DNA from 3 places in the Methylobacterium oryzisoli genome. Region 3 is predicted to be linked to each of the others. Evidence: riboswitches for the same ligand, from Rfam matches in the RefSeq annotation. Region 3 holds a riboswitch; each other region holds the start of a gene.
What was found. Region 3 has a riboswitch for cobalamin ahead of ACKUB9_RS06720 (TonB-dependent siderophore receptor). Riboswitches for the same ligand answer to the same signal wherever they lie in the genome.
Positions count from the first base shown of each region.

Region 1: another riboswitch for cobalamin. It lies ahead of ACKUB9_RS21045 (CbtB domain-containing protein); the one in region 3 lies ahead of ACKUB9_RS06720 (TonB-dependent siderophore receptor).
Region 2: another riboswitch for cobalamin. It lies ahead of ACKUB9_RS15340 (TonB-dependent receptor); the one in region 3 lies ahead of ACKUB9_RS06720 (TonB-dependent siderophore receptor).

Region 1 is NZ_JBKIBX010000024.1:34,321-38,622, forward strand. It holds gene ACKUB9_RS21035 (DUF1636 family protein) at 1-321, opposite strand, end outside; gene ACKUB9_RS21040 (CbtA family protein) at 318-1,049, opposite strand; gene ACKUB9_RS21045 (CbtB domain-containing protein) at 1,090-1,266, opposite strand; cobalamin riboswitch at 1,298-1,494, opposite strand; gene cobU (bifunctional adenosylcobinamide kinase/adenosylcobinamide-phosphate guanylyltransferase) at 1,568-2,116, shown strand; gene cobO (cob(I)yrinic acid a,c-diamide adenosyltransferase) at 2,119-2,727, shown strand; gene ACKUB9_RS21060 (GGDEF domain-containing protein) at 2,774-3,955, opposite strand; gene ACKUB9_RS21065 (outer membrane protein) at 4,271-4,302, opposite strand, start outside.
Region 2 is NZ_JBKIBX010000014.1:29,036-33,337, reverse strand. It holds gene ACKUB9_RS15340 (TonB-dependent receptor) at 1-1,516, opposite strand, end outside; cobalamin riboswitch at 1,701-1,896, opposite strand; gene ACKUB9_RS15335 (UTP--glucose-1-phosphate uridylyltransferase) at 2,165-3,031, opposite strand; gene galE (UDP-glucose 4-epimerase GalE) at 3,175-4,164, shown strand; gene ACKUB9_RS15325 (lytic murein transglycosylase) at 4,169-4,302, shown strand, end outside.
Region 3 is NZ_JBKIBX010000005.1:7,780-12,081, reverse strand. It holds gene ACKUB9_RS06730 (sigma-70 family RNA polymerase sigma factor) at 138-887, shown strand; gene ACKUB9_RS06725 (hypothetical protein) at 895-1,566, opposite strand; cobalamin riboswitch at 1,801-2,007, shown strand; gene ACKUB9_RS06720 (TonB-dependent siderophore receptor) at 2,035-4,302, shown strand, end outside.

The sequences.
Region 1 (4,302 bases), on a different contig from region 3:
GAAGGCCTCGGGGCGCTCGCGCCAGGGCACGAGGCCGTCCGGCGTCGCGGCGTAGCGCGCGAGCCCGTCGAGGATGGTGTCGGCGGCGCTCAAAGGATCGAGGTCGCCGTACACGTAGGTCCAGCGCCCCGGCGAGGCGACCGCCACCGTGCAGGGCCGCTTGCAGACGGACAGGCACTCGACGGCCTCGACCGCGACGGGCGCGCCGCGCTCCGCCAGGGCCGCGGTGAGCGCGTCGAGGAGCCGGGCGCCCGCGCGGGGGCCGTCCGGGTCGTCGCCGGCGGCCCGGCAGGTGGTGCAGACGTAGAGGGTGAGGCTCATGCGGCGGCTCCCGCCCGGCCGCGCGCCACCGCCTCCCAGGCCCAGCCGAAGGCGAGTCCGAGCACGGCCCAGAACGCGAAGGACACCGCGAGGGAGCGGGCGGCGAACTGCGCCGCCATCGCGGCCGGCAGCGCGCCGCCGCCCTCCCCGGCATGCGGCGCCCCCCAGAGGTGCGGCGCCACGATCAGCACGAGGGCGAGCGCGGCGGCGAAGACCCCGCGGCGGGTCGCCAGGAGGTAGAGCCCCGCGCCGGTCGCCAGCGCGGTGGCGAGCCACCATGCCTGGCGCAGCTCCAGCGCCTCGCCGCCCATGCCGGGCAGTTCCGGCGGCAGGCCGATGGCGGGCGCGAGGCTCGCGGCGAGGAAGCCCCCCACCGCGAAGCGCAGGCCCTCGCCCGGCGTGATCCGCCGCCCGTCCGCGACCAGGATCGCGCCGAGGAGGAGCGCGTAGCCGACGCCGCTCACCAGCGTGGCGAGCGCCGTGAAGGCGAGGCGCGGCAGGCCGGGGCCGGGCTGCCACGCCTCCGCCGCGGGCGCGGCCTCGGCGGAGGAATGGCCGGAATGGGCCAGGATGATCAGCGGTGCCGCCTGCGCGTGCGGGGCGCTGCCCTGCTCGTAGCGCTCGGCCCGCAGGATCAGCGGCGAGGTCAGGGCGAATTGCAGCCCCGAGGCCACGCAAGCGGCGAGGAAGCCGGCGACCAGGGCCGCCGACAGCAATCGGATCGTCATGATGGGAACCCTGCGGGGAGCCGGGAGGCCCGGCCCGGCGTCAGTGGCAGGGGAAGTTGTGGGCGTGGCGCCAGTCGTGGGCCGCGTTGTGGAGCGCGGCGGCCGGCGAGAACCCGGACACGAAGAGCAGGCCCAGGCCGAGGAAGCCGGCGACGAGCACCGCGGTCAGCCGCTCGCCGGCGAGCGCGGGGGAGAGGGTACGGGTGATGGCGACCATGACGAACTCCTGCCGCCCCGCCGGCGGCGTCGAGAGGATGCGGGTGACGGCAGGTCTCCTGGCTCGCGGCGTTCTTCGCATCCCACCGCCTTCCCGGATCGCTCCAGTGGCCGAAGGCGGGCGCGCGCCGCTCACAGTTGCGGGGGCAGCCGCGGCTCCCGGAGCGGATCTCCGTCCCGCGTTCCCTTTTCACCTCGTCGCCGAGGCACCGTCGGGCGCGACCGTAGCGACAAGGACCCGGGCTTGCAATCCGCGCCCGGCCGCCCGAGAGGGTTTCGGGGCTGGACTTGAGGGGCAGGTGGTGGCGCAGGACGGATCGGGAACGCCGCGGCTCACCCTGGTGCTCGGGGGCGCCCGCTCGGGCAAGAGCGCCTACGCGGAACGCCTGATCGAGGCGCTGCCCCCGCCCTGGCTCTACGTCGCGACGGCGCAGGCCTGGGACGACGAGATGCGGGCGCGCATCGCCCAGCACCGCGCCCGGCGATCCGGCGGCTGGGAGACCCGGGAGGCGCCGCGCGACCTCGCCGGAGTGCTGGACGGTACGGAGCCCGGCCGGCCGGTGCTGGTGGATTGCCTGACCCTGTGGCTCACCAACGCCCTGCTGGCCGAGGCCGACCGCTCAGAGGCCGGTCTGGCCGCCGAGACCGCCGCCCTGGTCGAGGCCTGCGCACGCCATCCCGGCCCGCTGGTGCTGGTCTCGAACGAGGTCGGCCTCGGCATCGTGCCGGACAACGCGCTCGCCCGGCGCTTCCGCGACGAGACCGGGCGGCTGCACCAGCGCCTCGCGGCGCTGGCCGACCGGGTGGTGCTCACCGTGGCGGGGCTGCCCCTCGTCGTGAAGGGAGAGTGAGAATGGAGACCGACGAGGAGGCCGCGCGCCACCGCGCCAAGATGGCCAAGCGCAAGGCCGTGCAGGACGCGGAGGTGGCGGGCAAGACGGTCGAGAAGGGCCTGCTCATCGTCCATACCGGCCCCGGCAAGGGCAAGTCGACGGCGGCCTTCGGGCTGATGCTGCGGGCGCTCGGCCGCGGCTGGCGCGTCGGCGTCGTGCAGTTCATCAAGGGCGCCTGGGAGACCGGCGAACGCTTCGCCCTCGACCGCTTCGGCGATCAGGTGGCGTGGCACACGATGGGCGAGGGCTTCACCTGGGAGACGCAGGACCGCGCCCGCGACGTGGCGGCGGCCGAGGCCGCCTGGGCGCAGGCCCGGCGGCTGATGGACGATCCCACCATCCGCCTGCTGATCCTCGACGAGCTCAACATCGCGCTGCGCTACGACTACCTGCCGCTCGACGCGGTGGTGGCGGCGCTGAGCGCCCGCCGGCCCGATCTCCACGTCGTGGTCACGGGCCGCAACGCCAAGCCGGAGCTGATCGCCGCGGCCGACCTCGTCACCGAGATGGCCGTCGTCAAGCACCACTTCGCGGCGGGCGTGAAGGCCCAGGAGGGGATCGAGTTCTGATCCTCCCGCCCTTCCCTCGCCGGATCGGCGCGAGGCGCTTCTCGCGTCAGCCGTCGAAGGCGTAGCGGTTCCGTCCCCGGCACTTGGCTTGGTAGAGCGCGCGGTCGGCCGCCGCGAAGATCGCCTCCCGGGGGGAGCCGGATCCCGCCGGCTTGAGGGCGATGCCGACGCTGATGGTCACCACGCCCACCCCGTCCGAGCGGCTCGGATGGGGAAGGCCGAGCGCCTCCACGGCCTGCACGAGGCCGGCCGCGAGGCGGGCGGCCTCCGGCGCATCGGCGTCCCGCACCGCGAAGATGAACTCCTCCCCGCCGAAGCGGGCGAACAGCGTGTCGGGACCCGGGGCGAACCCCGCGAACAGCGCCGAGACCCGGCACAGGCAATCGTCGCCGGCCGGGTGGCCCAGCGTGTCGTTGAACAGCTTGAAGTGGTCGATGTCGATCATCATCAGGGCGGCGGACCGGTCGTCGGCGAACCAGCGCCCGAGGGTGCTGTCGAGGGAGCGCCGGTTGGGCAGCCCGGTCAGGGCGTCGGTGCGCGACAGGTCCTGGTAGCGCCGGCGCGCCGCCTCCGCGGCCTCCGAGTCGAGGCGCGCCGCGAGCGCCGTGAGGTAGTCGCGGCAGCGGCGTCGCTCCATCCGGTGGTTGGCGTAGAGGCTGAACAGGCAGCCGGTGGCGATCTGGAGCACGAAGGCGCCGCGCAGGCCGGGATCGAGGCCGGCCTTCGTCGCGGCCGCCAGCGCGGCGCTCGCGAAGGCCACGGCCGTGAAGACGACCGCCTGGGGAAAGCGAAGGGCGAGCAGCATGTTGCCGTAGAAGAGAGTCAGCGTGAACTCGCCGAACGTGTAGGCGCCGAGGGGCGCGTCCGTGAGCCAGAACAGCAGGACCGGGATCAGGAATGCATCGATGATCCCGATGAGGGCGATCGTCTCGCGCCAGGCCGGACCGACGCGGCCGACGAGCCACGCGACCAGCAACGCGATGGGGCTGACGACGAGCAGGCGCGCCGCCACCGACCAGGCCAGGATGTCCGGCATCAGGATGATGCTGGTGAGGTTGTACGCGTTGTAGAGGATCAGGCCGATCAGGATGGTCTGGCGCAGGGCCGCGACGCGATCCCGTCCGTGCTCCGCCTCATGCCGCTCGGCGACCCGCGGGTCGAATCGCAGGAGCCAGTCGAGGCGCGCCGCCGGGGCTGTTCCGTGGAGTTCGGCGGCTGTGAGGCCCATCGCGGCGGTATCGTCCAAGGATCGATCACTGCGGAATCTGATCGTCCTCAGTTATCAAACGATTGATCGGGGTCAAACCGGAAGGCTTGAATTGTTCGGCGGGACCGGCGGCCCGTCGCGCATCTCGGCGGATACGCGGGCCGGCCGCGATCCCGGGTGGTCGCGCGGCCGTTATTGCGGCTCATCGGTCGCGGCGCGAACGAGATCGGGGCCGGACAGCCCTGCCGTCCGGCCCCGATGAGATGGGAAAGATGGTGCTGCGGGTCGGTCGAGGCCCCGGATCTCCGAGGCCTCCGCCGTCTCGCCGCGAGGCGCTCAGAGGCCGCCGAACTTGTAGGTGAAGCCCA
Region 2 (4,302 bases), on a different contig from region 3:
CCAGCGACAGCGTGATCAGCGAGTTCACCGGATCGACCGCCGTGGCGTAGCTCGCGTAGAGCGAAGAATCGGGCGTCGGGTTGAAGACGGCGCCGAACCGGTAGCTGACCGCGCTGAAATCCTTGGAGAAATCATTGGCCGGATTGCGCAGGTCCTCGCGGCGGACGGTCGGCGCATCGTAGCGCACGCCCGCGATCAGGGAGAGCTGATCCGTGACGATCAGCCGGTCCTCCGCGAACAGCGCGTACTGGTCGGAGCGGGTGGCGTAGCCGGGGCTGGTTCCGTTCACCCGCAGGAACGTGCCGGGCGAGAAGACGTAAGGATTGACGAAGCTCGTTCCGCCATAGGGCGAGTTGTTGGTGTGCAGGAAGTCGATGTGGTTGACGTCGAAGCCGACCACGACCTCGTTCCTGAGCCCGAACAGGCTGCCCCGGAACGTGGCGTCGAAGCGATTGCCGATCTGCTCCTGGTCGTGGAAGATCTCGATGTAGTCGGAGCGCCGGATCAGGCCGCTGGCCGGCACGAAGGCGTAGATCTCGGCGTTGCGCCAGCGCCGCTCCGAGGTGAGGTGATAGGCCGTGTTGCGGATGGTCACGTCCGCGCTGGGGGTCCACTCGGTCTTGAGCTGGGTCCAGTTGTCCTTGAAGATGATCCGGCTGTCGTCGACGTTGTAGTTGCTGAACCGGGTGCGCGGATCGATGCGCCCGCCGATGAGCGGGGTGCCGAAGTAGCGCAGCGGCTCCTGATAGCCGTAATCGTGCGAGAGCGTGAAGGCGAGGTCCGGCGTGGCCTGGAACAGCAGCGCGCCGGAGATCGCGAGGTTCGAGAAATCGCCGTTCTGCCGCAGCCAGCCGTCGGCCTGGTTGCCGCTGACGTTGAGGCGGTAGAACAGGCTCTCGCCCAGGGGACCGCCCGAATCGAAGGCGAGGCGCTTGACGCCGTCCGAGCCCAGCGCGGCGCGCGCCGCGTTGATCGGGACGAGGGTCGGCTTCTTGGGCACCACGTTGATGATGCCGCCGATGGCGCCGTCGCCGGAGAGCACGGAGGCGGGACCGCGCAGCACCTCGATGCGGTCGACGTTCCAGGTGTCGAACGGGTAGGTGATGGTGCCCGCCCCGACGTAGAGGCGGGTGCCGTCGTAGAGCTGCATCACCGAGTTGACGCCCGCGAAGCCGCGGGAGGTGTAGGAGTTGAAGCCGTTGCCGGGAGCGCCGAGCGTGGTGATGCCGGTGGCGTTCTGGGTGATGGCCTCCTGCACCGTCTCCTGCCCGCGCTCGCGGATCTTCTGCCCGGAGATGATCTCGATGCTGGCCGGCGTCTCCAGCGGCGAGAGGTCGAGGCGGCTGCCGCTGCGGTTCGGCGTCGCGAGGTTGAGCCCGGCCGGCGCAGCCGTGTAGGGCGTGGGCGCCAGCAGGGTCACGCCCGAGCGCTGCCCCGCCACGGTGATCTGGTCGAGTGCCACGACGCTCCCACTGGGCGCCTGTTCCTGGGCCTGCGGGGTCGCCGGCGCGAGCATCGCGGCGGTCGACAGGAGCAGCGCGGCCCGCAGGCGCGGGCGCGGCGGAAAAACCGCCGGGGGGAAGAGGGAGAACACGGGTGAGCCTCGGGAGACGGCAGTGGCACGTCACCGCGAGCGAGGTCGGGCCGGCGCGAGCGCCCGCTTCGACACGCATCGGGACACCCCGCCCGGCGCGTTTCGCGTGTGACCACGGCTGACGGCAGGTCTCCTGGCTCGCGGGTCAGGGCCCGCCACCGTCTTCCCGGGTGAGGCACCCAGTGACGTCGGTGGTGGCAGGCTCGCCGCTCACAGTTGCGGGGACAGCCGCGGCCTCGGGCCGGAGCCCTCACCGCGTTCCCTTTTGATCCCCGAAGGGAACCGTCACAGCTTGTGTTGCAGGCCCCTGTCCGGCGGTCAAGGCGCACGGCGCAGGATCCGAGAACCCGTGTCCCGTGAAGCACGGGCCATCCACACCCGCGTCGCGCGGGGCAGCGGGCAGAAAAAAAGGCCGTTCGCGAGGAACGGCCCGAAGTCTAGGGAGGAAACGCCCAAGGAGGGCAGCGAGACCGCGACGCCATCGCGATCTCGCAATGCACAATTTAAGGCGCGGCGCACAAACCGCAAGCGGAATTTAACGCCCGGCCCCGCATCGCGTGCATGCCCGCCTCACGCCCCACGCATCAGCTCGGCTATTTCGCGCTTCAGGTCGTCGCGCAGGTCCTCGCGCTCCAGCGCGTAGGCGAGGTTGGCGACGAGGAAGCCGAGCTTCGAGCCCGTGTCGTAGGTCTTGCCGCGGTAGCGCATGCCGTAGAAGGCCTGGGTCTCGGCCAGCCGCTTCATCGCGTCGGTGAGCTGGATCTCGCCGCCCGCGCCCTTCTCGCCCTTCTCCAGGATGCCGAAGACCTCGGGCTGCAGGATGTAGCGGCCGGAAATGATGAAGTTCGACGGCGCGGTGCCCTTCGGCGGCTTCTCGACCATCCCGGTGATCCGGAAGGTGTCGCCGTACTCCTCGCCGACGCTGACGATGCCGTACTGGTGGGTCTGGTCGGGAGCGACCTCCTCGACCGCGATGATGTTGCCGCCGTGGCGCTCGTAGGCGGCGAGCATCTGCTTCATGCTGCCCCGGCTCAGCATGTCGGGCAGGATCACCGCGAAGGGCTCGTCGCCGACGATCTCGCGCGCGCACCACACCGCGTGGCCGAGGCCGAGCGGCGCCTGCTGGCGGGTGAAGCTGGTCTGGCCCGCCTGCGGCAGGTCGCGCTTCAGCTCCTCATAGGCCGCCTGCTTGCCGCGCTCCTGAAGCGTGCGGTCGAGTTCGAAGGCAATGTCGAAATGGTCCTCGATCACGCCCTTGCCGCGGCCGGTGACGAAGATGAAGTGCTCGATGCCGGCCTCCCGGGCCTCGTCGACCACGTGCTGCACCACCGGCCGGTCCACGACCGTCAGCATCTCCTTGGGCACCGCCTTGGTGGCCGGGAGGAAGCGGGTGCCAAGGCCCGCGACGGGCAGGACGGCTTTGCGAATCGGCTTCATCGTGCGTGATCCGGTGGAACGAGTGGGGGACGGGATGACCCGCCGCTGCCCCAGCCATACCCTGCCGCATCGCAGCGGGACAGGTCATTGACGCCAGGGCGAGGCCGGCTAGTGATCGGAGCGCACAAGCGCGGGAGCGGGGCATGGCGGTACTGGTGACGGGTGGGGCCGGGTACATCGGCAGCCACATGGTTCTGGCGCTGCTCGATGCGGGCCAGGACGAGGTGGTGGTGATCGACGATCTCTCCACCGGCTTCGCCTGGGCGCTGCCGCCGGAGGTCACCCTGGTACACGGCGACATGGGCGACCAAGCCCTCGTCGCCGAGACGATCCGCCGCCACGAGGTCGATGCGATCGCGCATTTCGCGGCCAAGATCGTGGTGCCGGATTCGGTCACCGACCCGCTCGGCTATTATTTGAACAACACGGTCAAGTCGCGCGCCCTGATCGAGACCGCGGTGCGCGAGGGCGTGCGCCACGTGATCTTTTCCTCCACCGCCGCCGTCTACGGCGAGCCTGCCGTGGTGCCGGTGCCCGAGGACCTGCCGACGAACCCGATCAACCCCTACGGCCGCTCGAAGCTGATGACCGAGTGGATGCTGGCGGATGCGGCGCGCGCCCACGGCCTCGCCACGGTGGTGCTGCGCTACTTCAACGTGGCGGGCGCCGATCCGCGCGGGCGCTCCGGCCAGTCGACCCCGAACGCCACGCACCTCATCAAGGTGGCGACGCAGGCCGCGCTCGGCACCCGCAGCCACATGGAAGTCTTCGGCACGGACTACCCGACGCCGGACGGCTCGTGCCTGCGCGACTACATCCAGGTCTCCGACCTCGCCGACGCCCATCTGGTCGCCCTCAACCACCTGCGCGGCGGCGGGGAGAGCCTGACGCTCAACTGCGGCTACGGCCAGGGCTATTCGGTGCTGGAGGTGATCCAGGTGGTCAAGGAGGTGTCGGGCCGCGATTTCGAGGTCCGCCTCTCGCCGCGCCGCCCCGGCGACCCGTCGCAGATCGTCGCCGAGGCGCAGCGCATCCGGGATCTCGGCTGGACGCCGAAGAACGACGATTTGCGCGCCATCGTCTCGCAGGCGCTCGCTTGGGAGGCCTCCCTCGCCACGCGCAACCAGCGCTGAGGCGATGCGCCGGCTGCTGTTCGCGCCGCTCCTGCTCGTCGCCGTCCTCTCCGGGGCCGCCGCCCAGCCGGACGCCTTCCGGGCCTGGATCGAGGGGCTGTGGCCGCTGGCGCGCGAGCGCGGCGTGTCGCGGGCGAC
Region 3 (4,302 bases):
TCCCCGCATCCCCTGGGGATCGGCCTCTGTTTTATCAATTATCATGTGCGATCGCGCACCTGTGAGTGGCGATTCGCCCTCGCGCTGCGCACATTTATGGTCTAGCTTGCCGGAACCCCGCGCCAGCGTGCAGACCGATGACCGACTCATCTCCCACCGGGCGGACCAAGCCCGCCCCGGCATCGCCCCCGACCCTGCCACCCGCCGTGCAGGAGCATCTCGGACGCCAGCTGCGCGACGCCTACGCGGCGCTCGGCGAGATCGAGCCGCCGGCCGCCTTCACCGGCCTGATCGGCCGGCTCGACGCCGCGCTGGCCGCGCTCGGCGCGCCGAAGGAGGACCGCTTCCGCGACGACCTCCTGGCGGCCGCCCCGGCGTTGCGCCGCTTCGCCCTCACCCTCACGGCCAATCCGGCCCGGGCCGACGACCTCGTGCAGGACACCCTGCTCAAGGGCTGGCAGAGCCGCAACCGGTTCGAGGACGGCACGAACCTCAGCGCGTGGCTGTTCACGATCATGCGCAACGCCTTCTACTCCGAGCACCGCAAGCGCTCGCGGGAGGTGGAGGACGGCGAGGGCGTCTACTCGTCCCGTCTCACCACAGCGCCCAACCAGGGCGACCGGCTCGACGTGCAGGACCTCCAAGCGGCGCTCAACAAGCTCGTGGCCGAGCAGCGCGAGGCGCTGCTGCTGATCGCGGTCGGGGATCTTTCCTACGAGGACGCCGCCGCCCTGATGCAGTGCAAGGTCGGCACCGTGAAGAGCCGGGTCTGCCGCGCCCGCGACCGGCTCGCCGAGCTGCTCGGCTATTCGGGCGGCGAACTCGGCGCCGACCGGCTCACCCGCTCTGTCATCGCCAATGGCGGCGTGATGGCGCTGGAGGGCTGACGCCCGCTCAGGCGGCCTCGCGCGCGAGCAGGGACCAGCGCGACGCCGCGCGGCGGTAGAGATCCATGTCGGAGGCGTTCAGCCGCTCGATATAGGCGCGCAGGGCCGGGCTCGGCTTCGGCCCGATGAGGCGCGAGGCGAGACTGCGGGCGTTCTTGTGCACGGCCTGGAACGACAGGCCGAAGCGTTGATTCAGCCGCGCCACGAAAGCCTCGTACTCCTCCAGGATGCCGACGAGGGCGATCCGCTCCAAGTCTGCGCTGCCGAAGGAATGCGTCTGAACGTTCTGGTTGCGCGGCTCCTCGATGAACGCCTCGAGGCTCTGGGTCGTTCGGCCGTGCTTCTTCTGGAAGACGTAGTAGGACAGCACTTGGTCGTAGGGTTCGCGAAACAGCGAGAATGCCCGCCCGGGATCGAAGCACGGCAGATACGCCGCGCTCATGTGACTGGAATAGAACGCGATCTCGTGCTCGATCAGGTAATCCGAGATCAGTCGCAGCTGCTCGCCGATCGCGATCCCCTGCCGGCAGTACATCACGTCGTTGGCGAAGGGATGGGTCGTCGGGCTATCTTTCCCATACAGCATGAAGATCTTCTCCTGCGGGAAGACCTCGTGGGCGGTGTAGCGCAGGCTGGTCCCACCCGTCTTGGGAAGATGGAGGAAGAAGAGCGGCGGCATGGATACGATCCAGATACACGCGGAAGGCGAGCGATATCTGGGTGGCAACCATTGATGGTCATGTTGTGGCAGCCGCTCCGAACCCGCCCGACCCGGCCCGCGCGGTTCACGGAATCCCCGGCGCGCCGCCCGGGCGCCCGGTGCGCAGCCCGGACGGCTGTGCTCCTGAGGACACAGAGAATGTAACACTGTTACAAACCGCTCCCCGCCGATTGACCCCGGGCGGCGGCGGAGTGACTGTCCGATCGTCAAGGTTCTCACGGGGTTGCGCCCGTGAGCGAAGAGGGAATTCGGTGGGCTCCCGCGAGCCGAGCCGAAGCTGCCCCCGCAACTGTGAGCGGCGAGCGCCTGCCGCCCCGGCCACTGGTGCTCCGCACCGGGAAGGCCAGGCGGGCGCGACGACCCGCGAGCCAGGAGACCTGCCTTGGCACGGTCACGTCTCTCGGGCGGGGTGCCCCGGGCCGGCGCATGGACGACGCGGCGCCTCGCGCCCGCCCCGCCTGCGACCGCCCGGCACCCCGCTCGACAACCGCGAGCGCGTCAGTGAGTGCCCGTCCCCTGGTCCAGCGTCCCGCATCGCGCATCGCCGTGCGACCGTCCCGGCCCCGCGGCCGGTGCTGGGCCGTCGCCGCCCTGGCGCTCGGCGCGGCGGGCACCGAGGCGCGGGCGCAGGACGCGACCATCGCCCTCGACGAGATCGCGGTGGAGGGCCGCTCCTCGGCGACGCCCGTAGCGGCGGGATCCATCGGGCTGATCGGGCCGACGCCCGGCTTCCGCGCCGACCGGGCCGTCAGCAGCACGAAGACGGACACGCCCCAGCGCGACGTGCCGCAGGTCGTGACGGTCGCCCCGCGCGAGGTCATCACCGACCTCAACGCCACCCGCGTCGACCGGGTGCTCGCCTACACGCCCGGCGTGGCCCAGCAGAACAACTTCGGCGGCCTGACCATCTTCAGCTACGCGATCCGCGGCGTGACCACCTCCGAACTCTACAAGAACGGCTTCCCGCTCAACCGCGGCTTCCCGCCCCCGCCCGACACCCAGAACGTCGAGCGGATCGAGGTGCTGAAGGGCCCCGGCGGCGGCCTGTTCGGGCGCAGCGATCCCGGCGGCCTCGTCAACATCATCACCAAGCAGCCGACGCGCGAGCGCTTCGTCGAGATGGGCGGGCTCTGGGGCTCGTTCGGGCAGGTCCGCGGCACGGTGGATTCCGGCGGCGCGCTCAACGAGGACGGCACGCTCCTCTACCGCTTCAACCTCGCGGCCGGGCGCCAAAGAAGTTTTCGCGATTTCGTGGACGGCGACCGGCTCCTCGTCGCCCCGGTCGTGAGCTGGCAGGTGACGCCGGACACGACGATCACCGTCGAGACCGAGTTCCTGCGCAACCGCATCGTGTTCGATCGCGGCGTCATCGCGATCAACCGGCAGCTCGGCGTCCTGCCGATCTCGCGCTTCCTCGGCGAGCCGGGCCAGAGCACCTATCAGACCAACGACACCATGCAGGTGCGCGTCGACCACCGCTTCGACGCCGACTGGCAGATGCGGCTCGCCACCTCCTTCAACACCGGCACGCTGGAGGGCGAATCGGCCGAGATCCGCGCCATCGCGGCCGACAACCGCACGGTCTCGCGCGACCGCAACTACCGGGATTACCGCTGGGACGTGGCGATCGGGCAGGCCGAGCTGGTGGGGCGCTTCGACACGGCCGGGATCGGCCACACCGTGCTGCTGGGCTTCGAGCGCGAGAGCACCGACAGCCGCACCGTCTACCTGCGCTCGAACTTCCGCACCGACCCCTACGCGCTCGACATCTACGCCCCGCGCTACGGCCAGGCGCTGCCGCCGCTCACGATCCCGCGCAACAACCTCGAGCGGGTGACCAACACCGCCCTCTACGCGCAGGACCAGATCGTGCTGGCGCCGGAGTGGAAGGCGCTCGTCGGCGTGCGGTTCGACTTCTTCGAGCAGTCGTTCCGGGAGCGCATCCCGAGGAGCCAGGCCGACCAGTCGCGGGCGGCGGCCTCCCCGCGGGCCGGCCTCGTCTACCAGCCGCTGCCGGAGCTCGCGCTCTACACCAATGTCGGCACGAGCTTCCGGCCGAACATCGGCCCGGACGCCGCCGCCGTCTCGCCCGGCCGGCCCCTCCCGCCCGAGACCGGGCTCGGCTACGAGGTGGGGGCGAAGCTCGACCTGTTCGAGGGCGCCCTCGGGCTGACCGCCGCCGCCTTCCGGGTCGAGCGCCAGAACGTGCTGACGCCCGATCCCAACAACAGCGGCTTCTCGATCGCGGCCGGCGGCGTGCGCAGCCAGGGCTTCGAGCTGACGGCGGCCGGCCAGCTGACGCCGGAGGTGAAGGTGCTCGCGGGCTACGTCTACGCGGACGCGGTGGTGACGAAGGACAACCTGCTGCCGGTGGGCGCCCCGCTCATCAACGTGCCGCGCCACAGCGGCAGCCTGCTCGCGGTCTACGAGGTGCAGGGCGGCGACTGGAAGGGCTTCGGCATCGGGGGCGGCGTGCGCGGCGTCGGCGCCCGCGCCGGGGACGCTGCCGGCAGCGGCTTCACCCTGCCGGCCTACATCGCGGTGGACGCCCTCGCCTACTACACCTTCGAAAACATCCGCTTCGGGCTCAACGTCGAGAACCTGTTCGACACGGAGTACTACGAGAGCTCGCTCAACGTCTTCCGGGTCTATCCGGGATCGCCGCGGCGCTTCACCGGCTCGCTCACGGTGCGG